DNA from 3 places in the Streptomyces sp. NPDC005898 genome. Region 1 is predicted to be linked to each of the others. Evidence: riboswitches for the same ligand, from Rfam matches in the RefSeq annotation. Region 1 holds a riboswitch; each other region holds the start of a gene.
The links. A riboswitch is a leader RNA that binds a small molecule or an ion and turns the genes downstream of it on or off. The one in region 1 is predicted to bind cobalamin.
Positions count from the first base shown of each region.

Region 2: another riboswitch for cobalamin. It lies ahead of ABZ385_RS13050 (ABC transporter substrate-binding protein); the one in region 1 lies ahead of cobN (cobaltochelatase subunit CobN).
Region 3: another riboswitch for cobalamin. It lies ahead of ABZ385_RS05245 (energy-coupling factor ABC transporter permease); the one in region 1 lies ahead of cobN (cobaltochelatase subunit CobN).

Region 1 is NZ_JBEXWC010000006.1:64,919-68,836, reverse strand. Features, by position in the region: gene ABZ385_RS10770 (precorrin-8X methylmutase) at 1-324, opposite strand, end outside; gene ABZ385_RS10765 (cobalamin biosynthesis protein CobG) at 336-2,003, opposite strand; cobalamin riboswitch at 2,136-2,255, shown strand; gene cobN (cobaltochelatase subunit CobN) at 2,293-3,918, shown strand, end outside.
Region 2 is NZ_JBEXWC010000007.1:256,928-260,845, reverse strand. Features, by position in the region: gene ABZ385_RS13065 (HAD family hydrolase) at 1-553, opposite strand, end outside; gene ABZ385_RS13060 (helix-turn-helix domain-containing protein) at 825-1,685, shown strand; gene ABZ385_RS13055 (VOC family protein) at 1,691-2,215, shown strand; cobalamin riboswitch at 2,223-2,408, shown strand; gene ABZ385_RS13050 (ABC transporter substrate-binding protein) at 2,522-3,517, shown strand; gene ABZ385_RS13045 (iron chelate uptake ABC transporter family permease subunit) at 3,514-3,918, shown strand, end outside.
Region 3 is NZ_JBEXWC010000003.1:8,767-12,684, forward strand. Features, by position in the region: gene ABZ385_RS05230 (ATP-binding cassette domain-containing protein) at 1-395, opposite strand, end outside; gene cbiQ (cobalt ECF transporter T component CbiQ) at 392-1,141, opposite strand; gene ABZ385_RS05240 (energy-coupling factor ABC transporter substrate-binding protein) at 1,148-1,522, opposite strand; gene ABZ385_RS05245 (energy-coupling factor ABC transporter permease) at 1,522-2,286, opposite strand; cobalamin riboswitch at 2,316-2,500, opposite strand; gene ABZ385_RS05250 (polyprenyl synthetase) at 2,766-3,044, shown strand; gene ABZ385_RS05255 (polyprenyl synthetase family protein) at 3,034-3,918, shown strand, end outside.

The DNA.
Region 1 (3,918 bases):
CGCCGCGAGGTCGGGGACCGCGGGGTCGGTGAGGGTGCAGATCACGTCGTTGTCGGCGGGCAGCCGCTTGCGCGTGACGCCGCTCGCGACCATGTTCGCGTCGCACAGGATCGGCGCGCCCTCGCGCAGCGCCTTGCGGGCGTCGGCCACCACCCGCGGGCTGAAGGCGAGGTCGCGGACGAGGTCGACCATCCCGCAGGCGTGGATCATCCGCACCGCGACCTGGCTGACGTCGGCGGGCAGACCGGCGAGGTCCGCTTCCGCGCGGATGGTGGCAAAGGACTCGCGGTAGATCGCCGCGCCGTCCTTCTCGTAGTCGAACACTGTGCTCTCGCTCATCTCGTGGCCGTTGTGGTGGTGGTTGCGGATGTCGTACGTGCTGTCGTGACCGTCTCGGTCAATGTCCTGCCGCTCACGGGTGCCGTCGTGCCGGCGGTGCGCACGCTCACCTCGTAGCGCCCCTCTCCGGTGGCGAGTACGTCCACCCAGTCGCCGCGCGGATGTCCGCACCGGCGCTCGCAGCCGGACCAGTGGACGGGCAGGCCCCCGGCGCCGGGGACGGCGTCCGCGCGGACGTCGGCGAGGGACTTGGCGCAGCCGGGGCGTCCGGTGCAGGCGCCGACGCCGAGCCAGGGCGAGCGGGGGTCGGTGAGGAAACCGGCGTCGGCCAGCGCGCGCAGCCGCTCGCGCGCGGCGGCCTCGTCCGCGAAGCCCGGGACGACGAAGCCGCGCCACGGGGTGACCCGGATCTCCCCACCGGGCGCGGGGAGCAGGACCCGCCACTGCGCGGCGCTCACCCGGCCCAGCCGGGCACTCACCACGACCGCGTACCCCAGGCCGGCGTCACCGATGACGCCGGGGACGGGCGGGGCGGCGGCCGCCGGGGCGCTGTGCGCGGGGGTTGGGTCGGGCGGCGCGGAGATCGGCTCCGCCGGTCCGGGGGCCGGGTCGGTCGGCGCGAGGGGCGGGTTGGTCGGCGCGGGGGCCGGATCGGAGATCGGCGTGGCCGGCTCGGAAGCCTGCTCGGCCGGCCCGGAGACCGGCACCGTCGGCCCAGAGACAGGGGCAGGCACGGGCACAGGCACAGGGACGGACGGTGCGGACGCCCCAGGCGCCACAGACGCCGCAGACGGCGCGGACGCCCCAAGCGCCACAGACGCCACAGACGCCACAGAAGCCGCAGGCGCCGCAGAAGCCGGCCCGGCCGGCCCGGTCGGCGTTCGGGCGACGGAGGCGCACCCGCTCGGCGAGGCGTCCGGCGTCACGGGCTCTGTCGTGAGGCCCGCCGCCGCCAACGCCTCCGCCAGGTTCACGCCCCGCCCGGCCGGCAGTTCCGTCACCCGCCACGCGCCGTTGCCCGCCTCGCGGGCCGCGGCGAGGAAGGCACCGGCCGCGGCGAGGGCGGCGCGCGGCGCGTCGGGGCCCGGGAGCCGCCGGACGCCGGCCCCGACCCGTATCTGCGCCGTACCGCCCGATTCTGCGATCAAGGTCACATCGCCGCCCAGTCCGGCGACGTCCCCGCGCCCGTCGTCGAGGACGAAGAGGAAGCGGCCGGAAAGCGCTGTCGTCCAGTCCTGCCCGCACAGGAGCCGGTCCAGCTCGCGGGCCCACAACTGCACGTCGGCGTGGCCGAGTCGGTCCAGTCCCGCCGACGGGGAGGCCACGATGTTCCGGACGCGCTCGTGGCGTTCGGAGGGCAGCAGGCCGGCGTCCGCGAGGAGCGCGGAGAGTTCGCCGCCGCAGCTCTCGCCGAGGCCGCGCAGCTCGATGTTGCCGCGCGAGGTGACGCTGAGGTTCCCGTCCGCGAGACGCTCAGCCGCGTCGGCCAGCGCCAGCGCCTGACACACCGTCAAGAGCCCTGCGGGCACCCGGAGTCGGGCCAGCGCGCCGTCGTCGGCGCGGTGCAGACGCAGGGCCCCGGGGCAGGCGTCGCCCCGGTCGCGTATCCGGTCACGTATGGGGGATTCGCCCTGGTTCATGGAAGGTGCTCGGCTGGGCGGCATGGCGGCGAGCATACCCACGCCGATCCGGCCGGTCGCCTCCCGAGACGGGCCGTCCCGGCAGGCGGCCGCCCCACCGGCGGCGGGCAGGACTTACTATGCAGGCGGCGGCCCGCCAGGTCCGCCGACGCCAGCGACGGCGTGGGTCCACCAGGACCCGAGGGAGGAAGGCCGGTGCGAATCCGGCGCGGTCCCGCCACTGTGAGCCCCACCGAGGTGGGGCGAGCCAGGAACTCCTGCCGTCCATACGACCACCCGGGGCGCGGACACCCCGAGGAAGGCCTGCGCCCGCATGCTTCTGCTGCTGTCGACCTCCGACACCGACCTGCTCAGCGCCCGTGCGGCGGGGGGTCCGGTCGACTACCGGTTCGCCAACCCCTCCCGCCTGGACCTCGCCGAGCTGCCCTCGCTCCTGGAGGGCGCCGACCTCGTCGTCGTACGCCTCCTCGGCGGTGTCCGCGCCTGGCAGGACGGGCTGGACCAGCTCATCGCCAGCGGCCTGCCGGTGGTCGTGCTCACCGGCGAACAGGCACCCGACGCCCAACTCATGGCCTCCTCGACGGTGCCCGTCGGCATCGCGGCCGAGGCCCACGCCTACCTCGCGCACGGCGGCCCGGCGAACCTGGAGCAGCTGGCCCGCTTCCTCTCCGACACCGTGCTGCTCACCGGCCACGGCTTCGACCCGCCGGCGCCCGCGCCGTCCTGGGGCCCGCTGGAGCGCGCCGCCCGCGACATCGAGGGCCCCACGGTCGCGGTGCTGTACTACCGCGCCCACCACATGAGCGGCAACACCGCGTTCATCAACGACCTGTGCGGCGCCATCGAGGACGCCGGCGCCCGCCCGATGCCGCTGTACGTGGCCTCGCTGCGCGCCCCCGAGCCCGAGCTGATCGACGCGCTGCGCCCCGCCGACGCCATCGTCACGACGGTCCTCGCCGCCGGTGGCACCAAGCCCGCCGAGGCCTCCGCGGGCGGTGACGACGAGTCGTGGGACGCGGGCGCGCTGACCGGGCTCGACGTGCCGATCCTCCAGGCCCTGTGCCTGACCGGGTCGCGTTCGGCCTGGGAGGAGAACGACGAGGGCGTCTCTCCGCTCGACGCCGCGAGCCAGATCGCGGTGCCGGAGTTCGACGGGCGCCTCATCACCGTGCCGTTCTCGTTCAAGGAGATCGACGAGGACGGGCTCCCCGCCTATGTCGCCGACGCCGAGCGGGCGACCCGGGTCGCCGGGATCGCCGTGCGCCACGCGCGCCTGAGGCACATCCCGGCCGCCGACAAGCGCCTCGCGCTGGTGCTCTCCGCGTACCCGACCAAGCACTCGCGGATCGGCAACGCGGTCGGCCTGGACACCCCCGCCTCCGCGGTCGCGCTGCTGCGCAGGCTGCGCGCCGAGGGCTACGACTTCGGCCCCGAGGCCGACATCCCCGGCCTCGTCTCGGGCGACGGCGACGAGCTGATCCGCGCGCTGATCGACGCGGGCGGCCACGACCAGGAGTGGCTCACCGAGGAGCAGCTGGCCGCCAACCCCGTCCGTATCCCGGCCGCCGCCTACAAGCGCTGGTACGCGACGCTGCCGCAGGAGCTGCGGGACTCCGTCGAGCAGCACTGGGGGCCGCCGCCCGGCGAGATGTTCCTGGACCGCTCGCGGGTGGGCGAGGGCGGCGACCCGGAGGGCGACATCGTGCTGGCCGCCCTGCGGCGCGGCAATCTGCTCATCCTCATCCAGCCGCCGCGCGGCTTCGGCGAGAACCCCATCGCGATCTACCACGACCCCGATCTGCCGCCCTCGCACCACTACTTGGCGGCCTACCGCTGGATCGCGGCCCCCGCGGCCGACGGCGGCTTCGGCGCCGACGCGATGGTCCACCTCGGCAAGCACGGCAATCTGGAGTGGCTGCCCGGCAAGAACGCGGGCCTC
Region 2 (3,918 bases), on a different contig from region 1:
TCACCTCGGTCCGCGTCGGCTTCCCGCCCTCGTAGTACTCGGCGGGGATCGGCTTGCCGTACGCCAGCAGCTCGTCGACGTACTTCTTGAGTTCCCTCAGCGTGAATCCGGAGAAGATCTGCGCGGCCCAGGGGTAGCAGACCTGGTCGTCCACCTCGCACAGCCGGTTGTAGTAGCTGTAGAGGCTCTCCTTGTGCCCGGCCTTGTCCTTGAAGGGGATGACCTTCAGGGACGGGTCCATGGTCTCGCGGGTCAGGACGCCCTTCATCTCCAGGAAGGGCAGCAGCGACTCCTCCAGGTCGTTGCGGTACGTCGTGTTGTCCGCGTCGAAGACGGCGTACGCGCCCTTGTGGTCGTTCGCGGCGATGACCTCGCCGAGCCGCTTCGCGACCGGCTTCGGCCAGTGCGACAGCTCGCGGGCGGTGGCCGCCGAGGTGTCGGCGGCGCTCGCCTGGTCCGTCGGCCACAGCGCGCTGCCCGCGAGGACGGCGGCGGCCAGCGCGCCCATGGCGCCGATGAGGGCCGGCCTGCTCTTCACCCGTACTGCTGCCATGTCTCTGCGTCCCTGCCGTTCCCTGAGAGCGGTGTGCGCCCCGTTCGGAGCGGCGCGCAACTCTATGGGCCCCCGGGGGCCGATTCCCATGATCGACGTCACCGGGCGGCGGCGGCATGGGGGGAGGCGGAGGCGGGTAGGGGAGAGGGACGCCGGACCCGGGGGAGGGCGGGCGCCGGCGGTGACGGCGTTGGGCCAGCGGGGACGGCGGGGGCCGCCGCGGGCGGCTGGGGCCGCCGCGGGGAGCGGTCGCATCGCCCATACTGGCCGCATGGGCTCCCGTGAGTTCGTCAGGGCCGTCCCCCGGCTCGACGGCATGGTCGTCTCCGCGGTCGGCTACCGCACCGCGGGACAGCGCCCCGCCCTGCACCGGGGCCTGCCCTCGCCCCACCTGACGGTGATCTTCTCGCTGGACGGCGCCATCGCCGGCGGCGACACCCCCGACCGGGCGACCGGCCCGGACGCCACCCGCACCGACATCGTCGTGGGCGGCCTGCACCAGAGCCCCGTGTACGTCGTCCAGCCCGAGCACGAGGCGGGCATCCAGCTCGCCGTGCACCCGCTGGCGGCCCGCGCCCTCCTCGGCCTGCCCGCCGGAGCGCTGACCGGACAGTCCGTCGTCGCCGGCACCGACGTGTTCGGCGAGCGCGCCGGCGACCTCCGCGAGCGGCTGTGCGAGCTGGACCGCTGGGAGGACCGCTTCGCCGCCCTCTCCGCCTACCTGCGCCGGCGCGCGGCCACGGACCGTACCGCCGGGACCGTACGTCCCGAGGTCGCCGAGGCCTGGGCCCGGCTGGCCCGGCACCGCGGCGCGGACACGCTGGGCGCCCTGTCCCGGCACGTCGCGCTCAGCGAACGCCGCCTGACCGCGCTCTTTCGCGCCGAGACCGGGCTGAGCCCCAAGCAGGCCGCCCGCCTGATGCGCTTCCAGCACGCGAAGGACGCCGTGGTCCGCGCCGTCGCGGCGGGCGGCCCGCCGAACCTCGCCCGGGTCGCGGCCGACACCGGCTACTGCGACCACTCCCACCTCGTACGCGACTTCCGCCGGTACACGGGGACGAGCCCCACCGGCTGGCTCGCCGAAGAGTGCCGGAACATCCAAGCCGAGGCGCACGGCGAGGGCGAAGAGTGAGGGACATGACCAACACCACACCGAACCCCGCACCGTCCCCCGCCTCCAACGCACCCGCCTCCAGCGCGCCCACCCCCGGCGCGCCCGCCTCCAGCGCACCCACCCCCGGCGCGCCCGCGCCCGGCGCGCCCGCCCCCACCATCTGGCCGGGCCTCCAGGCCGAGGACGCCCCCGCGCTGATCGACTTCCTCGTCGGCACCGTCGGCTTCCTGCGCACGGCCGTCCACGAGGACGGCGGCCGCGTCGTGCACGCCCAGCTCGACTGGCCCGAGGGCGGCGGCGTCATGCTCGGCTCCCACGACCCCGCCACCGAGGGCACCTGCGGCACACCCGGCACCGCGAGCGCCTACGTCGTCACCGACCGGGTGGAGGACCTGTACCGCCGGCTCACCGAGGCGGGCGTGCGGGTCATCGCCGAGATCGAGGACAAACCGTACGGCGGCCGAGAGTTCGCCGTCGCGGACCCGGAGGGAAACCACTGGTCCTTCGGCTCCTACCGGGGCGAGCCGAGGCCCGGACCGACCCCGTGAGCACGCGTGATAACTTGCGCAAGCCAGTCAAACCCACACCTGGGCCAGGGAATCCGGTGCGAATCCGGAACTGACGCGCAGCGGTGAGGGGGACGGGCGGGGCCACGGCCACTGGGCGTCTCACGACGCCCGGGAAGGCGCCCCGCCCGGTTGATCCCGAGTCCGAAGACCTGCTGGCGCCTTCGCCCGCACACCGGGCGGCGAAGGTCGTGACGCAGACCAGGCTCCGCGTATGAGCCGTGACACTCAAGGGATCGCGTGTCCTCGAAAGCCCGTACATCCGTCCTGCGCCGTGCCGCACTCCTCATGGCCGGCACGCTCGCGCTCAGCGCCTGCGGCGGCGGCTCGGCGCCGGAGCCCGCGGGCAAGGGCGCCGACGGCTACCCCGTCACCGTCGCCTCATGCGGCAAGGACGTGCGGGTCACGGCCCCGCCCCAGCGCGCCGTCTCGCTCGACCAGGGCTCCACGGAGATCCTGCTCTCCCTCGGGCTCGCCGACCGCATGGCCGGCACCGGCACCTGGACCGACCCGGTCGCGAAGAACCTGGCGAAGGACAACGCGAAGGTGGAGCGGCTCGCCGACCGCTACCCCTCCCTGGAGAAGGTCCTCGCCAAGGAACCGGACTTCGTCAGCGCCTCCTTCCTCTACACCGTCGGCAAGGGCGGCGTCGCCGACCGCGCGAAGTTCACCGACCTCGGCGTGCCCGTCTACGTCTCGCCCACCGACTGCGCGGGCAAGGACAACGACGGCGGCGGCGACGGCAAACGCGTGCGGACCCTCACCATGGACACCGTCTACGGCGAGATCCGCGACCTGGCGAAGGTGTTCGGCGTGCGCCAGCGCGGCGAGCGGCTGATCGCCGACCTGAAGGGCCGCGTCACGAAGGCCACGAAGGACGTCGAGGCGTCCGACGCGACGATCCTGTACTGGTTCGCCAACTCCGACGCCCCGTACATGGCGGGCTGCTGCGGCGCGCCCGGCATCATCACCCGCGAACTCGGCGCGAAGAACGCCTTCCACGACACCCGCGAGGAGTGGCCCCAGATCAACTGGGAGACCGTCGCCGACCGCGACCCCGACGTCCTCGTCCTCGGCGACCTCACCCGCAGGTCGCAGTCGGCCGAGAGCGCCGAGGCGAAGATCAGGTTCCTGGAGACCAACCCGGCGACCAAGAACCTGACCGCCGTCAGGAAGAAACGGTACGTCCGGCTCAGCGGCCAGGCCATGAACCCCACGATCCGCACCGTCGACGGCATCGAGCAAGTGGCGGCCGGGCTGCGGAAGTTCGGGCTCACCACATGAGCGTGGCCGCACCCGCCCGGCAGGGGCTGCTGTGGCTGGCCGCGTGCGCGGCGCTCGCGCTGTCCGTGGCGCTCGCCGTCACCATCGGCCCCGCCGACATCTCCGTGCCCGACGTGTGGTCGGTGCTCGCCGCGCACCTCGGCTGGGGCGAGTCGCGCCTCACCCCCCTCAGGGACGGCATCGTCTGGAACCTGCGGATGCCCCGCACCCTGCTCGCCGCCGTCTGCGGCGCGGGCCTCGCGGTGTGCGGGGCGGTCATGCAGTCCCTGCTCCGCAACCCCCTCGCGGACCCCTTCGTGCTCGGGGTGTCGTCCGGGGCGTCCACGGGGGCCGTCGCGGTCGTCGTCCTCGGGGTGGGCGGGGGAGCGGTGTCCATCTCGGCGGGGGCCTTCGCGGGCGCG
Region 3 (3,918 bases), on a different contig from region 1:
CTGATGTCCAGGGCCGCGAGCGCCTCGGCGACGCGTGCGCGGACCTCGGTGTCGGGCAGGCCGAGGTTCAGCGGCCCGAAGGACACGTCCTGTTCGACCGAGGCGGCGAACAGCTGGTCGTCCGGGTCCTGGACGACCAGCTGAACGGTGGTCCGCAACCGCGTCAGGCCCTTGCGGTCGTACGTGACCGGGGTGCCGTCGGCCGTCAGGTGACCGGTGTCCGGTCGCAGGCCGCCGCTCAGCAGCCGCATGAGGGTCGTCTTGCCGCTGCCGTTGCGCCCGAGCAGCACGAGTGCCCTGCCCTCGGTGACGTCGAAGTCCAGGTCGCTGAGGACGGCCGGCCCGTCCTCGTACGCGTAGGAGGCGCCGCGCAGCACCAGCAGGGGCTCGCTCATCCAAGAAGCCTTTCCATGACGAAGGTGAGGGCGGTCAGGGCCGCCAGGAGTGCCACGCCCGCTCCCACGAACCGCCGCGAGACGCGGGCCTCGGGCACCAGCACCCGCAAGGTGCCGTCGTAGCCGCGTCCGGCGAGTCCGCCGTGCAGCCGGCTCGCCCGGTCGAAGGCCCGCACGAAAGACGTGGCGCCCAGACCCGCGAGGGAGCGCCAGGTGGCGGCCCGTGTGGTGTGGCCGAGGCGTGCCGCCTGCGCCTGGCGGATGCGGGTCATGGCATCCAGGAGCAGGAAGCTCATCCGGTAGGTCACCAGGGCGACGTCCACGACGGGCGCCGGGATGCCCGCCTTGACCAGGCGGGGCAGCAGATCCGACATGGGGGTGGTGAAGGCGAACAGGAGCACGCCGAGCGAGGCCGCCGAGGTGCGCAGGAGCAGGCCCCCCGCCCGCGCGGGACCCGACTCCGCGAGGGTGACGAAGCCGTCCGGGCCGCCGAGCTGGACGAGCAGGGTCAGCGCTCCGGTGACGCAGAAGCCGAGCGGCACGCGGTAGGCGCGCCACAGTTTGCGCGGCGGCACACCCGCCGGGCCGAGCAGCAGGACGAGCGCGGTGGCCGCGACCAGGGCGGCGCCCGGCCAGGGCGGCAGGGAGATCGCGAGGAGGGTGAGGCCGAGCCCGAGCACGGCCTTGTCCACGGGGTGGCGGCGGCGCCAGCGACTGCTGTGCGCCGCCACGTCGATGGGCAGCACTGCCGGTCAGAGCTGCCCGGGCCCGGGCTCGGCGGCCTCGTCCCCCGGGGGCTGCCCGGCGCGCGCCTCCTGCGCCTGCCGGCGTTCGGCGCCCTGCCTGCGGCCCTTGCGCAGACCGAAGTAGTACGCGAGGACACCGGCGCCGAGGGCCGCCTGGAGGGCGAAGAGCGCGGATTCGATCTCGCCGGAGGGCGGCTCGTACAGGGGCGAGAACCACGGTTTGTAGTCCGGCTCGATCTCGGTGATCGCCGTCTCTGCCTGGGCGTCGGCACCGGTGAACGGTTCCTTTTTGTGGTCGCCGAGCCCGAGCGCCAGGGGCAGCACCGCGAGCGCCGCCACGACCACGAGCAGCAGGATGTTGATCTTCGTGTTCCGGCTCATCAGGCGCTGGCCTCCCTGTGCGTCTCCTGCGTCTCCTGCGTCTGCTGCTTCGCGGGGGTCTCCCCCATCGCGGAGGTCTCGTGCGGCATGGTGGGCCGCTTGCCCTGCGGCAGCACGCCGAGCCGCGCGAGTTCGCCCCGGCTGGACTGCACGAGCAGCCGCATGACCAGGACGGTGAGCAGGCCTTCGCTGACGGCGAGGGGGATCTGCGTGACGGCGAAGATCCCGCCGAACTTGCCCAGCGCGCCGAGGAAGCCGCTGCCGGGGTCCGGGAACGCCAGGGCCAGCTGGACGCTGGTGACGCAGTACGTGGACAGGTCGGCGACGAAGGCCCCGCAGAACACGGCGGCCATCAGCGGTACGTCGAACCGCCTGAGCAGCCGGTAGACGGCGTATCCGGCCCACGGCCCGACGATCGCCATGGAGAACACGTTGGCGCCCAGGGTGGTGAGCCCGCCGTGGGCGAGCAGCAGGGCCTGGAACAGCAGCGTGATGGTGCCGAGCACCGCCATGATCGGCGGCCGGAACAGGATCGCGCCCAGTCCGGTGCCCGTCGGATGCGAGCAACTGCCCGTCACGGACGGGATCTTCAGGGCGGAGAGAACAAAGGTGAAGGCCCCGGCGGCTCCCAGGAGCAGGGTGCTCTCGGGGTGTTCCTTGACCTCACGGGTCAGACGACGGACTCCGTGGACGACGAACGGCGCGGACGCTACGCCCCAGGCGATCGCGTGCGCCGGCGGGAGGAAACCCTCGGCTATGTGCATGGCTCAGCAGACCCTCTCCAGCACCTCGTGGATGGACAACGTGCCTTGGCCGGTCTCCTGGCTGACGGGTCGTACCGACCGGACTCCGCCTTCCCGGGCACGTGTGTGCCCAGTGGCTGCCGCGAGGGCTGGAGCCGGACTTCCCGATCACAGTGGCGAGGGCCGCACCGGCATCACACCGGATTTCCCGTTCACCAAGGCGTGGTGACATTAGTGCGCGACGGAGGGGCCTGACAACTTGCCCGGGCGATTCCGATCGTGGTCAGACGTACCCGGCACCCTGCGGGAACGGCCCCACGAGGGCTCCCGGTTCGCTCCAGCAACGCCCGTGCGGCGGGTCGGCAACACGAAGCGCGGCGTTCACTCGATCGTGAGTTCCGGCCGGGCCGCGCCCGGCGTGTGGTCATCCTGTGAGCGGCGACACGAGACGGCCGCCGGGCGGATGTGCCCCGGCGGAATGTGCTTCAGGGGGACATGTCATGACGCGGGAAGCGAGCCGCATCGTCGGCCTCGGTGAACGGGCGGTGCTGCTGGCGGCGGGGCTGGCCGACCTCGGGGTCAGCACGCTGGGCACGGCGGTGGGGACGGTACGAGGGCTGCTGCACCGCTCGGACGCGGCGGACCTGGCGGCGGACGCCGAGCACGATCTGCTGGCGCGCGGGCGCCTGGTGCGGGACCGGTACGCGGCGGTGCCTCCGGCCCACCTGGAGATCCTGGCCCGGCGCGCGCTGGCCCGGCGGGCCGCCGATGGCCTCTGACCTGTGGGAACCCGCACGGTTCAAGGACCGTGTCGACGCGGTGCTGCGTGCGTTCGTCGGCCAGGAGGCCGAACGCTTCGCGGACGTCGATCCGCTTCTCCATCCGGTGGCCGAGCAGCTGGAGGCGGCCGTCGCGGACGGCAAGCGGCTGCGGGCGGCCTTCTGCTACTGGGGCTGGCGCGGGGTGGGCCAGCCCGACAGTGACGCGCTGGTGCGGGCTGCGGCCTCGATGGAGCTGGTGCACGCCGCCGCGGTCGTGCACGACGACCTCATCGACGACAGCCCGTTGCGGCACGGCCGCCCCACCGCCCAGGTGGCCCTGCGGGACTGTGTGCCCGACCGTCCCCGCGCGTCGGCCGACGGCAGGTCGCTGGCGATGCTGGTGGGCGATCTGCTGATGGGGCTGGCCGGGCAGCTGTTCGCCGCCAGCGGTCTGCCCGCCGCCTATCTGGCCAGGGCCCGCCCCCTGTGGTCGGCGCTGGCCCGGGAGCTGATCGCGGGCGAGTGCCTGGAGATCCTGCGCACCGGAGCCGACCCCGACACCACGGCCTCGCTGAAGGTGATCCGGTACAAGACCGCCAAGTACACCGTCGAGCAGCCCCTGTTGATCGGCGGGGCGCTGGCGGGTGCGGCCGGCCGGCTGCGTGCGGGCTATACCGCGTACGGCCTGCCGTTGGGCGAGGCGTTCCAGTTGCGCGACGACCTGCTCGGCCTGTTCGGCGACCCCGAGCACACCGGCAAGGCCAACGCCGACGACGTGCGCGGGCACCGGCCGACGGCCCTGCTGGCCGAGACCTGGCGCTTGGCCGGACCCGGTCAACGGGAGCAGCTGCGCGCCCTGCTGGGCCGGCCCGATTCGGACGCGGCGGATCTG